DNA from 3 places in the Pararhizobium sp. DWP1-1-3 genome. Region 3 is predicted to be linked to each of the others. Evidence: predicted binding sites of a transcription regulator. Region 3 holds the regulator's gene; each other region holds the start of a gene.
The links. Region 3 encodes HrcA, which represses chaperone genes, less so after heat shock. Its sites were predicted from a motif close to GTTAGCACTCNCNNNNNGNGAGTGCTAAC; they were not measured.
Positions count from the first base shown of each region.

Region 1: groES (co-chaperone GroES) is a predicted target of HrcA. The motif match lies at 2,669-2,697, and genes of this name have one in related genera.
Region 2: groES (co-chaperone GroES) is a predicted target of HrcA. The motif match lies at 1,677-1,705, and genes of this name have one in related genera.

Region 1 covers NZ_JAFCTR010000002.1:388,019-392,983, forward strand. Annotated here, with positions in the region: gene ACP7BS_RS06445 (bifunctional riboflavin kinase/FAD synthetase) at 1-185, opposite strand, end outside; gene ACP7BS_RS06450 (TIGR01459 family HAD-type hydrolase) at 234-1,082, opposite strand; gene chrA (chromate efflux transporter) at 1,207-2,580, opposite strand; gene groES (co-chaperone GroES) at 2,756-3,052, shown strand; gene groL (chaperonin GroEL) at 3,119-4,762, shown strand.
Region 2 covers NZ_JAFCTR010000023.1:22,748-27,712, forward strand. Annotated here, with positions in the region: gene groL (chaperonin GroEL) at 1-1,264, opposite strand, end outside; gene groES (co-chaperone GroES) at 1,329-1,625, opposite strand; gene ACP7BS_RS27865 (hypothetical protein) at 2,442-2,666, shown strand; gene ACP7BS_RS27870 (hypothetical protein) at 2,759-3,355, opposite strand; gene ACP7BS_RS27875 (helix-turn-helix transcriptional regulator) at 3,779-4,756, opposite strand; gene ACP7BS_RS27880 (TonB-dependent receptor) at 4,935-4,965, shown strand, end outside.
Region 3 covers NZ_JAFCTR010000014.1:81,287-86,251, reverse strand. Annotated here, with positions in the region: gene hemW (radical SAM family heme chaperone HemW) at 1-699, opposite strand, end outside; gene rdgB (RdgB/HAM1 family non-canonical purine NTP pyrophosphatase) at 972-1,616, opposite strand; gene ACP7BS_RS23445 (VOC family protein) at 1,657-2,052, opposite strand; gene rph (ribonuclease PH) at 2,056-2,775, opposite strand; gene hrcA (heat-inducible transcriptional repressor HrcA) at 2,986-4,044, shown strand; gene grpE (nucleotide exchange factor GrpE) at 4,160-4,774, shown strand; gene ACP7BS_RS23425 (hypothetical protein) at 4,833-4,965, opposite strand, start outside.

The sequences.
Region 1 (4,965 bases), on a different contig from region 3:
CGCGGGTGCGGCTCGAAGGTCAAAACCAGGGCTGGAACGCCGCGCACTTGTGCCTCTTCCAGAGCCCTGTCGAGCACCGACTGATGGCCGCGATGCACGCCATCGAAATTGCCGATGGCGATGACCCCGCCGCGCAGCGCTTCTGGAAGGGGTTCGCGGGTCTCGTTGCGATGAAAAACCGTCATGTCCGTTAGCCAGTCATCTCTTCGTGCAGGTCAATCACGCCAAATCCGTTACGCCAGTCTCGGCATCCACCATTTCGGCGTGGCACCCTCGTTTTTCAGGAATGCCGTCAGCTTGGTCTCATCGGTCTTTTCGGCAACCATGTATTCGGCCGCATGAATGCCTGCGCTGATATAGAGTACGTCGAGGCCGAAATCCTGCGCGCCCTTGACGTCCGTCGGCATGCCGTCGCCGACCGCGATCACCCGCGACAGGTCGAGCCCGCCGCGCACGGCCTTGGCTTCCGACAGGGACGCGCGATAGATCGGCACATGCGGCTTGCCGGAAATCCGGGTTTCGCCGCCCAATTCCGCATAGACCTTGGCGATGGCACCGGCGCAGGGAATGAGCTTGTGGCCGCGCTCGACCACCAGATCCGGATTGGCGCAGATGAACGGCACCTTGCGCTTGGCAAGGCTTGAGAGCGTGGCGCGATAGTCGTCGGCAGTTTCCGTTTCGTCATCGAAAAAGCCAGCGCAGACGACGATTTCGGCTTCCTCGGAGGAGACCATGCCGACGTCGAGGCCTTCGAGCAGCGGCAGATCCTTTTCCGCGCCGATGAAATAGACCTTCTTCGGACCGGCCGAGATCAGCGCGCGGGTGACGTCGCCAGATGTTACGATCCGATCGTAAGCTGTGTCCGGCACGCCGAGGCCGCGGATCTGGACGATGACGCCGGGATGCGGGCGCGGCGAATTGGTGATCAGAACGACGGTCAGGCCTTTGGCGCGCGCTTGCGTCAGTGCCTCGCAGGCGCCCTTGAACGCTTCGACGCCATTGTGCAGCACGCCCCAGACATCGCAGAGCACGACGTCATAGCGGCTGGCAATGTCGCGAAAACTGTTGATCCGAACGGCCATGCTGGCTTCCCGCAGAAAAGAAATGGTCGGGCTGACATCGCAGGCAGGCGTTAAAAACACAAGTCTCCATCGGGAAAATGGCGGCTGAATTCCAAGGTTTCCGGCGTGCAAAGCGATGGAACCGCTAAAATCCGCGGATCAGCCAACCGGCAACCGCGCAGATGGCGAGCGTCGCCACGACACCACGCTTGAAGAAAAACAAGAGCGCGGCTGCCAGAAGGGCCAAACCAAATGCCGGTAACTGGAAGGTCTGCCAGACGGGAAGAGGCATGGACATCGGCCCTGCCGCAAAGCGATCCACACTGGAAAAGAGAACGTGCAGGCTAAACCAGACGGCCAGATTGAGGATAACGCCGGTGATAGCCGCCGAGATCGCCGCAAGCGCGCCCGACAGCGCCCTGTTGTTGCGCAGGGCCTCGACATAAGGGGCGCCCAGAAAGATCCAGAGGAAACATGGGATAAAGGTCACCCACGCCGCGAGCGTCGCCCCGAGCAAGCCGGACACAAGCGGATCGAGCCCCAGCGGCGCGCGGAAGGCCGCCATGAAGCCGACGAAGGACAGCACCAGCACCAAAGGCCCCGGCGTCGTTTCGGCCAGCGCCAAACCATCCAGCATTTCGCCGGGTTTCAGCCAATGATAGGCCTCGACCGCCTGCTGTGCGACATAGGCCAGAACGGCATAGGCGCCACCGAAGGTTACGACCGCCATCTTCGAGAAGAACAGACCGATGGCGGTGTAGACGGTGGCGAAACCGAGCATGATGCCAATGATGATGAAGGGCGCGATCCAGAGGACCAGCCAGGTGGCGAGAACCTGAAACGTGCGGCTCCAGCTTGAAGCGCTGTCGGGAAAAAAACTGCTGTCGATGACCGAAGGCCTGTCGGCAAGTGCCTGTTTTGCCGCCGCTGCCACGGCTTTTTCGCCCGTTGCCGGCTGCAGGCGCGTGGCGACGTATCCGGCAACGCCGGCCGCCAGCACGACGAGCGGAAACGGCAGATCAAAAAAGAACAGGGCTGCGAAGGCGAGCGCCGCGACGATGAGGGCAAACCGGGTTTTCAACGCCCGGCGGCCAACGCGAATGACGGCCTCGATGACGATCGCCAGCACCGCCGCCTTCAGCCCGAAGAACAGACCGGTCAGCCAATCCGTTTGCTGAAACAGCGCATAGGCGCAGGACAGGCCGAGAATGACGAAAAAGCCGGGCAGGATAAACAGCAGCCCGGCGGCGATGCCACCGCGGGTGCCGTGCAACAGCCAGCCGATATAGGTGGCAAGCTGCTGCGCTTCGGGACCCGGCAACAGCATGCAGAAATTCAGCGCATGCAGGAACCGGCTCTCGGAAATCCAGCGGCGCTGCTCCACCAGTTCCTTGTGCATCAGCGCGATCTGCCCCGCCGGGCCGCCAAAACCCAACACACCGATCCTTGCCCAGACTTTTGCAGCCTCCGCCAAGGAGGGATGGACGGGTGTCACATTGAGGTCGTGTTGTTGGGGCAAGAGCATGCCGGTCAGATAACCATGATCGATGAAATATTTTCGACAGGCCGTTCTTGACTCATCTCGCGGCCACCCCTATCTCCAGGCCGCTAGCACTCAAGCAATAGGAGTGCTAACATCCATCCATCGGATCGCGAAGACGATCCGTGAAGTCATTTGATCGAGGGATTAGACAATGACAAGCACCAATTTCCGCCCGCTGCATGACCGCGTCGTCGTGCGCCGTATCGAGGCCGAAGCCAAGACCAAGGGTGGCATCATCATTCCGGACACCGCCAAGGAAAAGCCGCAGGAAGGCGAAATCGTCGCTGTCGGCACCGGCACCCGTGACGACAAGGGCGCTCTCATCGCGCTCGACGTTAAGGCTGGCGATCGCATCCTGTTCGGCAAGTGGTCGGGCACCGAAGTCAAGCTCAACGGCGAAGACCTTCTGATCATGAAGGAAGCCGACATCATGGGCGTTATCGGCTGATCCAGCCGGTTTCCACCTTTCCACTTTCCATAAAACCAATTGGGCACCAGCCCGGGAGTTTTTAACATGGCAGCCAAAGAAATTAAGTTCGGCCGTACCGCGCGCGAAAAGATGCTGCGCGGCGTCGACATCCTCGCAGACGCAGTGAAGGTTACGCTCGGTCCGAAGGGCCGCAACGTCATCATCGACAAGTCCTTCGGCGCACCGCGCATCACCAAGGATGGCGTTTCCGTCGCCAAGGAAATCGAACTGGAAGACAAGTTCGAAAACATGGGCGCCCAGATGGTCCGCGAAGTTGCTTCGAAGACCAACGACATCGCCGGTGACGGTACCACGACTGCAACCGTTCTCGCCCAGGCCATCGTTCGCGAAGGCGGCAAGGCCGTTGCTGCCGGCATGAACCCGATGGACCTGAAGCGCGGCATCGACCTCGCAGTCGCAGCCATCGTCAAGGACCTCGTTGCCAAGGCAAAGAAGATCAACACTTCGGAAGAAGTGGCCCAGGTCGGCACGATCTCCGCCAACGGCGAAAAGGAAATCGGCCAGTACATCGCTGAAGCGATGCAGAAGGTCGGCAATGAAGGCGTCATCACGGTTGAAGAAGCCAAGACCGCCGAAACCGAACTCGAAGTCGTCGAAGGCATGCAGTTCGACCGCGGCTATCTCAGCCCTTACTTCGTAACCAACCCTGAAAAGATGGTTGCCGAGCTGGAAGACGCTTACATCCTTCTCCATGAGAAGAAGCTCTCCAACCTGCAGGCCATGCTTCCGGTTCTGGAAGCCGTCGTTCAGACCGGCAAGCCGCTGCTGATCATCTCGGAAGACGTCGAAGGCGAAGCGCTTGCTACGCTCGTGGTCAACAAGCTGCGTGGCGGCCTGAAGATCGCTGCCGTCAAGGCTCCTGGCTTCGGCGATCGCCGCAAGGCCATGCTCGAAGACATCGCGATCCTGACCGGTGGTCAGGTTATCTCCGAAGACATCGGCATCAAGCTGGAAAACGTCACGCTCGAAATGCTCGGCCGTGCGAAGAAGGTTTCGATCTCCAAGGAAAACACCACCATCGTTGATGGCGCTGGCAAGAAGGCCGAAATCGAAGGCCGCGTTGCTCAGATCAAGGGCCAGATCGAAGAAACCACATCCGATTACGACCGCGAAAAGCTGCAGGAACGTCTTGCCAAGCTCGCTGGCGGCGTTGCAGTCATCCGCGTTGGCGGTGCGACTGAAATCGAAGTGAAGGAAAAGAAGGACCGTATCGACGACGCGCTGAACGCAACGCGTGCTGCCGTTCAGGAAGGTATCGTTCCTGGTGGTGGTACGGCTCTGCTGCGTGCTTCGATCGTTCTCGATCTCAAGGGCGCAAACGACGATCAGACCGCTGGTATCTCGATCATCCGCAAGGCACTTCAGTCGCTGGTTCGCCAGATTGCTGAAAACGCAGGCGACGAAGGTTCGATCATCGTCGGCAAGATCCTCGAAAGCAACACCGACAACTTCGGCTACAACGCCCAGACCGGCGAATTCGGCGACATGATCGCCATGGGTATCGTCGATCCGGTCAAGGTTGTCCGTACGGCCCTGCAGAACGCAGCTTCGGTTGCTTCGCTGCTGATCACCACGGAAGCCATGATTGCCGAACTGCCGAAGAAGGATTCGGCTGGCGGCGGCATGCCTGACATGGGTGGCATGGGCGGCATGGGCGGCATGATGTAATAAGGCGTTTGCCTTATTACGAATGACGACCATACGGGTTTCCGGATTGGGAAGGGGCAGGCCGCGAGGTCTGCCCTTTTTCGTTTCCCCTCGACGATCTCCATGAAAAGCTCTCAGGCTTATTGCCGAGCTCTGCGGATCATGCTCTGATTGTACTTCGGCCAAATCGCTGCAATCGGGAATATTTATCTCGGATCACAAAA
Region 2 (4,965 bases), on a different contig from region 3:
CACGCAGCAGAGCGGTGCCGCCGCCTGGAACGATCCCTTCTTCGACCGCTGCACGGGTTGCGTTCAGCGCGTCGTCGATACGGTCCTTCTTTTCCTTCACTTCGATTTCGGTCGCACCACCGACGCGGATGACGGCAACGCCGCCCGAAAGCTTGGCAAGGCGTTCCTGCAACTTTTCCTTGTCGTAGTCGGATGTGGTTTCTTCTATCTGGGCCTTGATCTGGGCGACGCGGCCATCGATCTCGGCCTTCTGACCGGCACCATCGACCAGGATGGTATTTTCCTTGGTAATGGTAACCTTCTTGACCCGGCCGAGCATGTCGAGCGTGACGTTTTCAAGCTTGATGCCGATATCCTCGGACACCACCTGCCCCGAAGTCAAAATCGCAATGTCTTCGAGCATGGCCTTGCGGCGATCGCCGAAGCCAGGAGCCTTGACGGCAGCGATCTTCAGGCCGCCACGCAGCTTGTTGACGACCAGCGTCGCAAGAGCTTCGCCTTCGACGTCTTCCGAGATGATCAGCAGCGGCTTGCCGGTCTGGACGACGGCTTCCAGCACAGGCAAAAGAGCCTGGAGATTGGAGAGCTTCTTTTCGTGCAGCAGGACATAGGCGTCTTCGAGCTCGGCAACCATCTTTTCAGCATTGGTGACGAAATACGGGCTGAGATAGCCACGGTCGAACTGCATGCCTTCGACGACTTCAAGCTCGGTTTCGGCGGTCTTGGCTTCTTCAACCGTGATGACGCCTTCATTGCCGACCTTCTGCATCGCGTCCGCAATGTACTGGCCGATTTCCGTTTCGCCGTTGGCAGAGATCGTGCCGACCTGGGCCACCTCTTCCGACGTGCTGATCTTCTTGGCCTTGGCCACCAGTCCCTTGACCACTTCCGTCACGGCAAGGTCGATGCCGCGTTTCAGGTCCATCGGGTTCATGCCGGCAGCAACGGCCTTGGTGCCTTCGCGCACGATGGCCTGGGCAAGGACGGTCGCGGTCGTGGTGCCGTCACCGGCAATGTCGTTGGTCTTCGAAGCCACTTCACGCACCATCTGGGCGCCCATGTTTTCGAACTTGTCTTCGATCTCGATTTCCTTGGCGACCGTCACACCATCCTTGGTGATACGCGGTGCGCCATAGGATTTGTCGATGATGACGTTGCGGCCCTTCGGGCCGAGCGTGACCTTGACGGCGTCTGCGAGGATGTCGACGCCGCGCAGCAGCTTTTCACGAGCGTCACGGCCGAATTTGATTTGTTTGGCAGCCATAGAAAGAACTCCCGGGCGTATCGCCCAATGGTCTTCATGAGAAGGAAAAACGATGAGGCTGAGATCAGCCGATAACGCCCATGATGTCGGCTTCCTTCATGATCAGAAGGTCTTCGCCGTTGAGCTTGACTTCGGTGCCCGACCACTTGCCGAACAGGATGCGGTCGCCCGCCTTGACGTCGAGCGCGATGAGAGCGCCCTTGTCGTCACGGGTGCCGCTGCCGACAGCGACGATTTCGCCTTCCTGCGGCTTTTCCTTGGCGGTGTCCGGAATGATGATGCCACCCTTGGTCTTGGCTTCGGCCTCGATACGGCGCACGACGACGCGGTCATGCAGCGGGCGGAAATTGGTATCAGCCATGTTTGGATTCCTTAATGGGGCACAGCCGGATGGCTTCTCCCCTGCTGGAGGAGTAGCACTCTCCGCTTAGGAGTGCCAGCAATCATTCTGTGCCAATGAACAATCACAATCCTTGTGTGTTCCAATAATTAAAACATAAATACAGTGTAGTGTGTTAAAGCAGCGGATATCCGATTTATCACGGGAGTCCTGCGATGAAATCATTCTTCGATTCCATTTATCACTTTCAATATGTTCTCTTCTTCATCCAGTGGACATTGACTTTGTCTTTGGCGCTCGGCGCCTGCATGGCTGTCGACAAGGCATATTTCTGAACAGTTCGCTCGTTTTACCTTGTTTTCTTGGCGCAAATGCCAGCTCTCCACCGTCCCGAGCACAACCGAAAGACCATCGAGATGATCAAGTTTCGCCCCAAGACTGAAGAAGAGCTGAAGCTGCCGTCTGCGCCCGCAGCAGACAAGGCCGTCGCCGACAAGCCGGCCGATTCCAAGAAGCGCCCGAAAGACTGAACGCGCCGGGTTTTATCAGCTCGGTGCGGAGAACGCCGTGCTCGACGCGAACGTCTACCAACAGCGCAAGACAAGCACCCCATATCAGGGCAAATGCCAGAACTGTCTTCCGAAAATAATTTTGTCGGCTTCGAAGGCGGTATCCCGATCGCGCGGATACTGCGGAGCCGTGTCTGCCCACCGCCAGCGGCTTCGGTCGAGATTTTTATGAAAAATCACCGGCCTTCAACAAGCCCGATCCGCACACGAACACCACTGAAATCCATGACAAGCCCTGGGGCTTTGCATGTACCGAAAAGGAAATTCCATGAACGTCGATTTTGCCATCACCGGACGCTATGTGCATGAAATAAAAGCGGTTCTTCAATCCGTGGGCATTAACGAGGGCACCGAATATGATGCGCTGCCTTTCAGCCCCGCGAGCCGCGCAAGTGGCAAGCACAGCTTCGCGTTCCGCAACAAGCAGGCTGCTGCCGAGGCCGCCACAACCTGGGAAACGCACGTCAAGCAGCGCGCCCTCTTGCATCGCTGATCTCTAACGCCCGGCGCTGCAAAGCACCGGGCCTCCCGGTGGCGCGCAGGGTGCCGAACACACTCTGCGCACTGCCGGTGCGCGCGTCTGCCCTATTTGGGAAAATCGCGGGTAAAGGCATCGAGCACGTCGATCAGAACTTCGTTGACCTTATCCGTGGTGAAATCGTCCAGTCCGATCACATTATGCCCCACCGATACGCTTTGGGCTGATGAACGGCGGTAATGCTGGAACTGGATATGATCTTCGGTCAGGCTGACCGCGCTTCTGATCGAGCGTCCGGTCAGTTCGCTGGCGATTTCCATCTCGACTTTTGACGACGTTCCCGGAGCGGGCTCCGTGAGGCGCATTTTCGGCATATCCGCCATTTGAAGCTTTTGGTTGAGAATCTCGATAAGGCTTTCGATTTTCGGACGGAAGACCTGTACCCAATTCTCCTCCACCCATTGTTTCCGATCAGCCTTCTTGGATTTGGCCAGTTCGATTTCCTGCTGCTTCCGCCTGGCTTCGCTCTCGATGCGGCTTCCCAGTGCGAGAAGTTTATTCAGGCGCTCATCGGTAAATTTGGACATGGTCATTCCTGGAAACGTTGAAACAGACGGCCAGCAATCGAACATATGGAATATACATTCAGCAAACGCCCGGCATGTTAGACTCAATTCTCTGCCGCAAGAGATATCGGCATGCATCGATAGCATCCAGCGCGGATATCCTTGCATAAAATCGATGCATCGCGGGCAATGCACCCTGCCGGAGTTCTGGAATCGGAAGCCGTGCCGACCCCGCCCCTGAGTTTTCTTCAAATTTAGGGTAGTGCAGGTGAAGGGCAAGAAGGCCAGCATCCCGGCCTGTGCATGGTATTTTCCGCCTGCGCATGATGATGTTAAATCTGCGCCACGACTGTTTCGTCACCAACCCCGCAAGCGATAAACGATGCCGGAATGGCGAACACGGCGTCACGGCATAGTCATCGACCGCCACAAGCCGCCCAAATCACCGCCACACGCCGCCAATGGAGCTTATGCAGATGTGGCCGTGTGACGGAATTTATCGGGCGCGGCCAATGTTCCTGTAGAGGCGCAGAGGATGTCTTCATGCGTTGCAGGCTGCTGCTAACCAATCCGGGCCTTGCCGACGCTGGATGGTGCCATTCCGTAGCGCTTGCGAAAGGTGCGATTGAAATAGGACAGGTCGCCGAAGCCAACATCATAGGCGATGGCGCTGATCGGTTTTGCACCGTTGTTCTGCAACAGCCGCTTCTTGGCCGCGGTCAGTCTCCTGTCGAGAAGGTACCGCGAGAAAGTCGTCCCTTCCTGCTGAAATAGCTTCTGGACATAGCGGGGCGTCACGCCAAGCACCGCAGCAACCGAGCCGATATGAAGGTCGCTGTCGATCAGGTTGGTGTTGATGTAGTCCTTCACCGGCAACAAGCGTCCGGCTGCCGATACCGTTTTGGGTTGCCGGTCGAGATAGGCGATAACAAGCGGCAGGATTTCGTTGAAGTGGGTGTTGGCCATCTCCGCCTCTTTCAGCGAGTGTGGCCCGCGCATCAAAAGGTAAGCCCCATAGGTGATCAGCAGTTGCAGGGGTGGAAATGATTTGGGGATTGGCCGTAACAGCAGCCGGTCGATCGCTTCCGGTGGCATGCCGAAGGAATGAGCCGGAACGCTGCCGCAATCCACTCGCCCTCCCTCCGGCAGCGACCACGTGAATGGCCGCTCACCCGACAGAAACAAAAAATCGCCTGACTGTGCCTCAACCCGCAGGCCATTCTGTTTGACCGACAAGGGACCCTCCATGCTGCGCAGCATCAAGATACGGCCACAGTCCTGTCGTCCCTCGCCCCGAATATGCAGCGACTTGGGCGGGAAAAAACATGAGGTGACACTGAGATCATCAACCTGGCACAGCATCCCATGCAGGCCCTTTAAGCCATCGGCTTCGGCGTCAAGGACGATACTGCCGACGACGCCGGAAAGAAGCTCCGTGCAGAGATCGCGGGTATGTGCCTCGTCGAACCCGGCGGTATCGAAATGAAGTGGGCTGAAGGTGCCGCGTTCGATGCCCGGATCATTGTGATATAATTGCAACTTTTTCACAGACCTTACAATTGTTCGTTTTCAGCAGTGTCTACTTCGCGCCAATCCAAGCCGCGCCTGCCCGAACAGTTTAAACATGACTAATAGACACATGTTTAAACCTTTCGGGCGCCGGGGACCAGAGCTTTCCCATGCTTTGTTGGCACCGAGGGACATTGAGGAGCATCGTATGCATCATCAACTGCGCGCAAGCACTTGCT
Region 3 (4,965 bases):
CTCGTAGAGCACGGCGGAATGCTCGCCATCCGGCACGATCAGCTTGCCCGCCTTGTGCAGTCCATAGAACGGCGTGCCTTCTTCGATCGTCAGCTGGTAGAGCGACAGGTGATCGACGGCATAGGAGACGGCCTGCTTCAGCTCCTGTTCCCAGGCCTCGACGGTCTGGTTCGGGCGCGCATAGATCAGGTCGAACGACATGCGCGGAAAGATATCGCGCGCCAGGCCGATCGCCTTCAGGGCGTCCTCGACATTGTGCAGCCGGCCGAGAAACTTCAGGTCCCGGTCGTTCAGCGCCTGCACGCCAAGCGAAACCCGGTTGACCCCGGCGGCACGATAACCGCGAAAACGGGTCGCCTCGACGCTGGAAGGGTTGGCCTCCATGGTGATCTCGATGCCGTCGGGCACATGCCAGAGGTTGGCGATGCCGTCGAGAATGGCCTCGACCGTCGAAGGGTTCATCAGCGACGGCGTGCCGCCGCCCATGAAGATGCTGGTGACGGTGCGCGGACCCGACATATGCCGCATCGCCGCCATTTCGGTGAGAAATGCGGTGACGAAACGCGGCTGGTCGACCGGCTGATGCCGGACATGGCTATTGAAATCGCAATACGGACATTTGGCAGCACAGAAGGGCCAATGCACATAGACCCCGAATCCGGGCTCCTTGCTGTCACCGATGGAAGAAAAAGTGGCCATTCTGGTTTGGGTCTTTCAGGCGCTCGGGCGCGATGTCGTTAGGTTAGGCGATACTTGTTACTTGGCGCGGAAATTCACCACACCGTCATTCCTGTGCTCGTCACAGGAATCCAGTCACGCGACGTCTGTCGCGTGGAAGAGCCCTTTGCGCCGCAGACGCGGCGCTGCTGGATCCCTGTGACAAGCACAGGGATGACGGAGGATGGTTGATCCGTCAATTACCACCTTGGAGATCGAGGTGGTCACCGGAGACCGGGCAAAGAGCCGTCACTTCACGCACTCAGGCATGTCTCGGCAAAAAGCTTGAACGCCCGCGCCCTATGCGACAGCGCCTCGGCATCGCCCGGTTTCCAGCCGTGCTTTTCCGCAGCGCTCATTTCGCCGAACGTGGTGTCGTAGCCGAGCGGTTGAAAGACCGGGTCGTAACCAAATCCTTGGTCCCCGCGCGGCGGCCAGACGATGTGGCCTTCCACTTCGCCGCGAAACAGCTCGACATGGCCATCTGGCCAGGCGAGGCACAGCACCGAGACGAAGCGGCCCGTGCGCCGGTCGAAGGCGGTAGCGCCGGCTTCCTGGATGGCGGTTTCGACCTTTTGCATTGCCAGGGCGAAATCGCGCGTGCCATCAGCGGTCTCTGCCCAATTGGCGGTGTAGACGCCCGGATCGCCGTTCAGCGCATCGACGACAAGGCCGGAATCGTCCGAAAGCGCAGGCAGGCCGGAGGCTTTCGCCGAGGCCAGTGCCTTGATCGTGGCGTTTTCCTCGAAGGTCGTGCCGGTCTCGTCCGGTTCGACAAAATTGAGATCCGCCGCCGATTTGGCTTCAAAGCCCATCGGGCCGATCAGGTCACGGATTTCGCGGATCTTGCCGGCATTGTGGCTGGCAACGATCAGGGTCTTGTCTTCAAGCTTGCGCATCTACGTCTTTCTCATCCGGCGGGCATTCCGCCCATTCGTGTCAGTCGATATTCCAAAGGCGGGCTTCGGCGCATTCCAGGCTGTTTCCGGCCGGATCGCGGAAATAGAAGGAACGGGCGCCCGATGGCCAAATCACTTCGGATTCAATCGCAATCCCGGCTTCCGACAGCTTCTTCTTCCAGGCATCGAGATCACCGGCTGCTACCCGAAAACACATATGCCCGGGACCTTGCGTGCCATGCGGCAGCGGCGGTGTCAGCGTTTCCACCGGATTGAAGATCAGCAGAACACCGGGACCGCAGCGAAAGAAAACATGCCGGTTGCCGGCGCGGCTGATTTTCTCGAGGCCGAGAACGGAGCCGTAAAACGCCTCCGCCGCATCGAGATCGTCAACATAGAGCGCCGTCTCCAGAATGCCTTCGAACGGTGCGGCCATGGCTCAGCCCCCGATTGCCTGCTTCTGCATGCCCACCAGTTCGGCGATACCGTTCTTGGCGAGGCCGAGCAGCGTGCCGAATTCCTCTTCGGAAAAAGGCTTGCCTTCGGCCGTGCCCTGGATCTCGACGATGCCGCCGGAGCCGGTCATGACGAAATTGGCATCGGTTTCAGCGGCCGAGTCTTCCAGATAATCGAGATCGATCACCGGCTGATTGGCGAAGATACCACAGGAGATCGCGGCGATATGGTCCTTCAGGACCTTTTCCACCTTGATCATGTTGCGGGCTTCCATCCAGGCGAGGCAATCGCGCAGCGCAATCCAGGCGCCGGTAATGGAGGCGGTTCTGGTGCCGCCATCGGCCTGGATGACGTCGCAGTCGATCGAGATCTGGCGCTCGCCGAGCTCCTTCAAGTCGACCACCGCGCGCAGCGAACGGCCGATCAGCCGTTGGATTTCCTGGGTGCGGCCGCTCTGCTTGCCAGAGGCTGCCTCGCGCTTCATGCGCTCGCCGGTGGCGCGCGGCAGCATGCCGTATTCGGCGGTAACCCAGCCCTTGCCACTGTTGCGCAGCCACGGTGGCGTCTTTTCTTCCAGGCTCGCCGTGACCAGCACATGCGTATCGCCGAACTTCACCAGGCAGGATCCTTCTGCATGTTTGGAAACATTGCGCTCGAAGGAAACCTTGCGCATCTGGTCGGTTTTTCTGCCGGAAGGCCGCATCATGAACTCCTGTGATGTTTGTCAGCCTTCTAACCTAACTTGGGAGGAAGGGAAATCATTTGCTCTAAAAGAGTGAAGGAGGGGCAAAAGGCGTTGTACGGCGGGTTTTCCAGCCAATTTCCCTTTTGCTATCCGGGCGGGGATCACTATATTCCAATTGACTTCAACAACATGGGTTTTTGCGTTCGAATGGTCCTGGATAAATCTGCAATGCGGGAAAGGCTTTCGGCGCTCGACGAGCGGTCGGGCGAAATCTTCCGTCGCATCGTGGAAAGCTATCTGGAAAGCGGTGAGCCGCTGGGTTCGCGCAGCCTGTCGCGCATCCTGCCGATGTCGCTGTCGCCGGCCTCCGTCCGCAACGTCATGAGCGATCTCGAAGACCTCGGCCTCATTTATTCCCCGCATATCAGCGCCGGGCGTTTGCCGACACAGAATGGTCTGCGGTTTTTCGTCGATGCCTTCATGCAGGTGGGCGATCTGTCGCCCGAGGACCGCGCCTCGATTGACCGGCATGTGCGCCGCGTCGACCGCGACCAGCCTGTGGAAACGCTGCTCAACGATGCCAGCCAGATGCTGTCGGGCATGTCGCGCGGGGCAGGCTTGGTCATCACCGCCAAGAATGATCCGGTGCTACGGCATGTCGAATTCGTCCGGCTGACGCCGACCAAGGCGCTGGCGGTGCTCGTCGGCGAGCATGACCAGGTGGAAAACCGTATCATTGAGCTGCCGGCCGGCGTCACCAGTTGGCAACTGACGGAAGCCGCCAATTTCCTGAATGCCCATCTCGCCGGACAGACGCTGCCAGAAGTGCGCGGCCAGCTGGAGAAGGTCAAGGAAACCGTCCGGCGCGAACTCGATACGCTGAGCCAGGACCTGGTCGAGCGCGGCCTTGCCATCTGGTCTGGCAGCGAGGCCGATGACAAGCCGACGCAGCTGATCGTGCGTGGCCGTGCCAATCTTCTGGAAGGGCTGGCTGGCGCCGAGGATGTCGACCGGCTGCGTATGCTGTTTGATGATCTGGAAAAGAAGGACAGCCTGATCGAAATCCTCAATCTGGCCGAAAGCGGGCCGGGGGTGCGGATCTTCATCGGGTCGGAAAACAAGCTGTTTTCGCTGTCCGGCTCGTCGCTGATCGTGGCGCCCTACAGGGACAGTGACGACAAGATCGTCGGCGCTGTCGGGGTCATCGGTCCGACGCGGCTGAATTACTCGCGCATTGTGCCGATGGTGGACTATACGGCGCAGCTGATGTCGCGTTTGTCGCGGTAATCGGCCGGGAAGAAGCCGGTTTTTACGGCAGCTTTCGATTGTACCCTTGATTTTTCGGCTTCAAAGCTCGATATCGACACCAAATCCTAGACATATTGACATTCCGGAGACCGTCATGACCGACGATATAAACAAACACGGTGCTGAAGTGAACGCGGACGAAGCAGCTGCCGCCTATGCAGAAGCCGCCGATGATCAGGTCGATACCGCCGTTTCCGAGCCGGATCCGTTGGAGCTTGCCAAGGCTGAAGCGGCCGACATGCGCGACCGCTACCTGCGTCTTGCCGCTGAAATGGACAACCTGCGCCGCCGCACCGCGCGCGACGTCAAGGATGCAAAATCCTATTCCGTCGCCGGCTTTGCCCGTGACATGCTGGCCGTGTCCGACAATCTGCGCCGCGCGCTCGACGCCATTCCGGCAGAAGCCCGCGAGGCCGGCGATGTCGGCTTCAACGCACTGATCGAAGGTGTCGAGATGACCGAACGCGCCATGCTGTCGGCGCTGGAGCGTCATGGCGTCCAGAAACTGGAGCCGGTCGGCCAGAAATTCGACCCGAACTTCCATCAGGCGATGTTCGAAGTGCCGAATGCAGAAGTTCCGAACAACACCGTCGTCCAGGTCGTTCAGGCCGGCTACACCATCGGCGAACGCGTCCTGCGCCCCGCCATGGTCGGCGTCGCCAAGGGCGGCCCGAAGGTGGTTGCGGCGGAAGAAAACCCGGAAGCTTGATTGTTGCTTCCGTGCCTGGGAAGAGGCGGTACATCACTTCTTGCTGGTGGCCGCTTTCCTAACCGCCGCAATAGACCCTTTTGGTCGATGCTTTTTTCGAAAAAGAAATGGTTTTTGCGACGCGAAGAGGATTTTGTTCCGAAAGTCTTCCACCGCTTTGCCCTTGGAGCGAGACCAGGGCTGATTGCCAG